DNA from 2 places in the Photobacterium sp. GB-72 genome. Region 2 is predicted to be linked to the other one. Evidence: predicted binding sites of a transcription regulator. Region 2 holds the regulator's gene; the other holds the start of a gene.

Region 1 (3,395 bases), on a different contig from region 2:
AGCGATCTCAATGACGAAATCGCCGAATGAATCGTGGTACTTATTGCTAGTTTCATCCCATTACGAATTAAAGCAATACAAAAGTGTTGCGAGTGTCCTGAAAACCTTAACGAATAAGTATCCAAAGAAAAAACGTTATTGGATGCAACTATCTGGGGTTTATATGGAGCTCAACCAGAATAAAAATGCGCTAGCGACTCTTGAAGCTGCTTACAAATTAGGTTTGTTAGAGGGAGAAAAAGAACACCTTCGCTTAGTAAACTTTATGGCATACCAAGGTATTCCCCACAGAGCAGCGAAGATAATGGCGCAAGAAATGGCAAATAATAACATTGCTCGTACTCATGCAAATATTGAGAAGCAAGCCAGTTTTTATCATCAGGCAAAAGAGCTAGATGAAGCCATCAGTACCTATAAGCAAGCTTTTAAAATTGCACCTTCAGGTAAACAACAAATCCGTATCGTTAAATTAATGATACAGGATAAGCAATTTAAGCAAGCAACTGCTTTTGCTAACAGTTCATCCAACGCTAAACGCGATGAAAAGGCTGAACTCGCTTACCTTAGGGGCATGGCTTACTTTGAATTAGATCAGCATCAAAATGCTTTAAAGGCGATGAAAACAGCTGCGCAGTCATCTTCGATGAAAAGCAGTGCTGAGCCATGGATTGCATTTTTAGAAGACCAAAGCTAAAGGTACCATCACCTTTCACTGCCGTGATCTTGTGTGAGTCAGTCACACTGTTTGGGGAAGTATTTATTACTTCCCCTTTTTTATCTCGTTAAGCACCGCATTTTGTGTGTCTGATAATGTTTGTTTCAACGTCTTAGCATTTTCTTGCTCAATGACAGCAACGACATTTACTTGCTGATCTGCAATTTGATGAAATTGAGAGAGATACCAATCACCACTTTCATCTGGTTCATTCGCATTAGTACTAAACGAGCTCACAACACTTATTGAAATTACAGCCGTTTTTATAGCATTAATAAGTACACGCCACATCATGAATAAATCCCCCTAAGAGCATTATTAATCAATTCATTCTGTAATCTGCAGAAATTGTACCAATCTTAAAAATGTTATTATTTCTAATGTTTTTGACAAAAAACGGGCTCAGTTAGTCTAACTCACTAAGCTAAATCGTTAACTTTTCGTTAAAACGACCAGTTATAGAGACAAAAAAGGCCGTTTAATAACGACCTTTATATAAGCACTCATTTCTATTGAATTGCTAACCACTCTGGTACATCAGCAATACTGTCTAACACCACGTTTGCTAACGCTTCACCTTCATCCGTGATCGGCTTACCTGTACGTACGAGCACTTTTAAAGCAACATCAGCAGCTGTGGCTGCTTTCATGTCATCCGCTTTATCACCAATCATCACAGATTGCGACATATCGATTTTCAAGAAATCGCGAGCTGAAATAAACATACCTGGTTTGGGTTTACGGCAATCACAATCTTGCAAGTAATCACCCTGCCCTTTTGTTGCATGGTGCGGGCAGTAGTAAATACCATCAAACTCAACGCCATTATCAACAAAATTCCAGTCCATCCACTCTGTTAATGAAGTAAATTCATCTTCACTAAACATACCGCGAGCGATACCTGATTGGTTAGTCACCAATACGAGTAGATAACCCATTTCTTTGAATTTTTTACATGCTTCAAATACCCCGTCAATGTATTCGAAATCATCAACGGTATGGACATAGCCGTGATCAACATTAATCACGCCATCACGGTCAATAAAGACTGCAGGTTTGGCCAAAAGGATAGCCCTCTTAAATCATAAATTTTTTAGATTATGGCACGAGTTAATAATGAAGAGTACTCGTTATTGATTAACGCTCACAACATAGCCGTTTGGACGTCTAGATGTAAAAATAGCTATTGACAGCTTTTGTAATAGAACATAGCATCACAATTTCAGGTTAGTTACTTATTTAACCCTAATAAAACAAATAACCATAAATTTATACAATAGTTTTTCAAGATCATACAATAGTTTTATCTAGGAGCAGGACGTTCAATGATAGAAATAAAGCAACTCAATAAAGTCTTCTATCAAGGCGATAAGGCTATAAACGCATTAAGCGATATAAACCTTACAATTAAGCAAGGTACTATCTTTGGGGTTATTGGCTCATCCGGTGCAGGGAAAAGTACCCTCATTCGTTGTGTTAATTTGTTAGAGCGCCCTTCTAATGGTCAAGTGATTGTCGATGGTATCGATCTTACTACTCTATCGAACCAAAAACTCACTTTGGCTCGTCGTAAAATAGGCATGATTTTCCAACATTTTAATCTCCTTTCATCTCGCACAGTTTTTGATAATGTTGCTTTGCCTCTTGAATTAGCCAATACCAATAAAGCGATAATAAAAACAAAAGTGACAGAGTTACTGGCTTTAGTCGGTCTTGAAGATAAACACCAAAGCTACCCAGCAAATTTAAGTGGTGGACAAAAGCAACGTGTCGCGATTGCTCGTGCGTTAGCCTCTGATCCCAAAGTGTTACTCTGTGATGAAGCCACCAGTGCATTAGATCCTGCCACCACGCATTCGATTCTGGAGCTACTGCAAGAAATTAACCGAAAGCTAAACCTAACTATTTTGCTTATTACCCATGAAATGGATGTCGTGAAGCGTATCTGTAGTGAGGTCGCAATTATTGGTGACGGTAAATTAGTTGAACAGGGATCAGTCGGTGATATTTTCTCACACCCCAACACCGAATTAGCCAAAGACTTTATTCGTTCAACATTGGATTTGTCGATTCCAGCTGATTACCAAGCTCGTATGACGCCAACACAAGTTGAAAACTCATACCCTCTTATTCGTTTAGAGTTCACCGGTGCTTCTGTTGATGCGCCACTGATAAGCCAAGTAACACGTAAGTTTGGTTTAGATATCAGTATTCTCAGCTCGGATATGGATTATGCGGGAGGAGTAAAATTTGGACTGATGTTAGCAGAGTTTTTTGGTGATCAAGACTCTGTTGAGAATGCGGTCAATTTTCTACGTCAAAATAAAGTAAATGTTGAGGTGCTTGGCTATGTCGCTTAATGATTTAACCCTGTGGTGGCAACAAAATACCCGCCTGATTGATTTACTGATTGAAGCATTAGGACAAACATTAACCATGGTGTTTGTATCAGGGCTAATTGGTTTTGTTATTGGTATTCCTTTGGGTGTCACCCTTCACTTAACGAAGAAAAATGGCTTATTAGAAAATACCGTTGTTAATAACATCCTTGGCATTATCGTTAATATTGGCCGCTCTATTCCTTTTATTATTCTGCTGGTTGCGATCATTCCATTTACCCGCTTTGTCGTAGGTAGCTCAATTGGTACTGCTGCGGCGATAGTTCCTCTTGCTGTAGGAG
Region 2 (3,395 bases):
CATTGTTTGAATACTCCGCCAGAATATCCGCTACTCGGCGATAGCACTCAGGATCAGCTAAGCTACTACCGCCAAATTTATGTAATTGGCGTAATGCTTTTGTCATTAGTGAGCCTCCGCCGCGAGTTTAAAGGCTTGATCAAGATCTTCTATTAAATCACTAGGGTCTTCAAGACCAACCGAAAGACGTAATAATGAGGTGGTGATCCCCGCTTCTGCCTGTGCTTCATCAGACATTGCACGGTGAGTCATACTTGATGGATGCGCAATTAAGCTCTCAGTACCACCTAATGATTCTGCCAGTGAAAACAGCTTTAACTCTTTCACAAACACTTCTAGTTGGGTTTGATCACCCGCAAACTCAAAACTCATCATAGAGCCAAAACCTTTTTGCTGACGTTTGGCAATCTCATGACCAGGATGGGATGGAAGGCTTGGATGATAAATAGTACCCACCATCGCTTGTTGCTGAAGGTAACTTAATACCGCGGTACCATTCTCTTCATGCATTCTCATACGCGGTGATAATGTACGTAGACCTCGCAGAGTTAAGTAAGCATCAAATGGTGCGCCAGTCGCACCAATACAGTTCGCCCACCAAGCAATATTTTCTGCCATTTCGGCATCTTTTGAAATCAGTACCCCACCAACCACATCCGAGTGACCATTGAGGTACTTGGTTGTTGAGTGAACAACAAAGTCGGCACCTAATTCAATTGGTTGTTGTAATAGTGGCGATAAGAAAGTGTTATCTACAGCAACAAGACAACCCACGGCTTTTGCTTGCTGACACAGCGCCGCAATATCAATCACACGCACTAATGGGTTAGACGGCGTTTCAACCCAGATTAGTTTAGGTTTTTTCGCTAAAGCCGCTGTAAGTGCTTCTTGATCCGATTGGTCAACGAACTCAACCTTAAAGTCACCTTTATTGGCACGAGTATTAAATAATCGATAGGTACCGCCATAACAATCATGCGGCGCAACAATCAAATCATCAGGACCTAATAATGCAGTAACCAATAAATTCATCGCAGCTGTACCACAACTGGTGACAACACCACCCGCACCACCTTCCATCTCACTAAGCGCGTCAGCTAACGTATTTCTAGTTGGGTTACCTGAACGAGAATAATCATATTGCGGTACTTCGCCAAAAGCTGGAAAGCTATAGGTCGACGTTAAATAAATAGGAGGAACAACAGCATTATATTGAGAGTCAACATCAATACCGGTTCTTACTGCAATTGTCGCCAGTCGCTTATCACTCATACAAACATTCCTTGTCGGGGCAGGATTTAACCCAAGATAATAAATTTATAACAACTTTAACCACTACAAAACAAGACGTCAACACATCTGGACGTCTATATGTCTTTGCTTATGGCAGTAAATCCCGCTAAAATTCAGCCATAACAAAATAATGGTAACAACCTTACTGTAATTTTTCTGTTCAATACGGGACAAAACCGCGATGTTCACGTAATATCGCCGCCCTACAATCCCCGTTGCTAACAGAAAATGTTGATTCCTGTTACCACCATTATTAACCCAATATCGCTGAGAAGGTAAAACATGGCAAAGTGGAATGGCGAATATATTAGCCCTTACGCGGAACACGGTAAGAAAAACGAACAAGTAAAAAAAATTACTGTTTCGATTCCATTAAAGGTGCTTAAGATTCTGACTGATGAACGTACTCGTCGTCAGGTGAATAACCTTCGCCACGCAACAAATAGTGAATTACTTTGTGAAGCCTTTCTGCATGCCTACACAGGTCAACCGCTTCCCACTGATGATGACATTCGTAAAGATCGCCCAGACGATCTACCTGCAGAAGCAAAAGCATTAATGGACGCAATGGGCATTAGCTACGAAGACATTAATGAATAATTATTGCAGTACTATGTCTACAAAAAAACCAGCCTAACAGCTGGTTTTTATTTTTTTGTCATCAATAGAATAGCGCGATTACACTTCCATATATCCCATTGGCATCTCAATACGCGCGACACCTGAATCAATGGCTGCTTGTGCAACTGCTTTTGCGACACGCGGTAATAAACGTGGATCCATCGGTTTTGGAATAATATATTCTCGGCCAAATTCAAGCTGTGATACACCCGCAGCCTCAAGCACACTTTGTGGTACTGGCTCTTTCGCTAACTCTCTAATTGCATGAACGGCTGCTAATTTCATTTCATCATTAATTTGACTTGCACGCACATCCAATGCACCGCGGAAAATAAACGGGAAACATAGAACGTTATTTACTTGGTTAGGATAATCAGATCGTCCCGTTCCCATAATTAAATCATCTCTAACTTGATGAGCTAATTCAGGCTTTATTTCAGGATCAGGGTTAGAGCAAGCAAATACAATAGGGTTTTCAGCCATTAGTGCTAGCGCTTCAGGTGGTAATAAATCAGGGCCTGATACACCAACGAAAATATCGGCTCCCGCAATCACATCTTCTAATGTGCGCTTATCGGTATTGTTAGCAAATAGCTGCTTATATTCATTTATATCATCACGGCGAGTATGAATAACGCCTTTACGATCGAGCATGTAAATTTTTTCACGTTGCGCGCCACATTTGATCAAGAGCTCCATACACGCAACAGCAGCAGCTCCCGCTCCCAAACAAACAATCACCGCTTCACTAATTTCTTTACCTTGTAGCTCTAAGGCATTGATCATACCTGCAGCTGTGACAATCGCCGTACCATGCTGATCATCGTGAAACACCGGAACATTACAACGCTCAATTAAGCGCTGTTCGATCTCAAAACAATCTGGCGCTTTAATATCTTCTAAATTAATACCACCAAAAGTATCGGCAATATTTGCGACAGTATCAACGAACTCATCAATAGTGCGATGTTTGACTTCAATATCAATCGAATCAATACCTGCAAAGCGCTTAAAAAGTAATGATTTCCCTTCCATAACAGGCTTAGAAGCTAACGGGCCTAAATTACCAAGACCTAAAATAGCGGTGCCATTGGTGATCACCGCAACTATATTCCCTTTTGCGGTATATTTGTAAACGTTATCAGGATCTTGAGCGATTTCCCTTACGGGCTCAGCAACACCTGGGCTATACGCTAAAGCAAGATCTTCAACCGTATTTGCTGGCTTTGTCAGTGCAACGGCTATTTTTCCAGGAGTAGGAAGGGAATGGTAATCTAGAGCTTGTTGACGAAAATCTTCGGTCATAGTGATATTTGAGCCTCAACGCTGACATTTATAATGGCAAATTACATCTATGTGTAATTCGTATTTGTTATTAAATCATATGCCATTAAGTATTAATTTCCCAGCTGATAGCTAACAGTTATTCTTCACATATTTTATTGAGACATAAAAAAAGGATGCTTTCGCATCCCTTTTTT

The links. Region 2 encodes MetJ, which represses methionine synthesis genes. Its sites were predicted from a motif close to TTAGACNTNTANANGTCTAA; they were not measured.
Region 1: the regulator MetJ is predicted to act here: its motif matches at 1,875-1,894, upstream of metN (methionine ABC transporter ATP-binding protein MetN).

The regions. Positions count from the first base shown of each region.
Region 1 is NZ_PYNV01000017.1:77,394-80,788, reverse strand. Features, by position in the region: gene C9J40_RS17250 (lipopolysaccharide assembly protein LapB) at 1-694, shown strand, start outside; gene C9J40_RS17245 (hypothetical protein) at 761-1,009, opposite strand; gene gmhB (D-glycero-beta-D-manno-heptose 1,7-bisphosphate 7-phosphatase) at 1,225-1,779, opposite strand; gene metN (methionine ABC transporter ATP-binding protein MetN) at 2,041-3,075, shown strand; gene C9J40_RS17230 (methionine ABC transporter permease) at 3,065-3,395, shown strand, end outside.
Region 2 is NZ_PYNV01000010.1:107,998-111,392, reverse strand. Features, by position in the region: gene C9J40_RS12745 (bifunctional aspartate kinase/homoserine dehydrogenase II) at 1-106, opposite strand, end outside; gene C9J40_RS12740 (O-succinylhomoserine (thiol)-lyase) at 106-1,272, opposite strand; gene metJ (met regulon transcriptional regulator MetJ) at 1,576-1,893, shown strand; gene C9J40_RS12730 (malic enzyme-like NAD(P)-binding protein) at 1,972-3,219, opposite strand.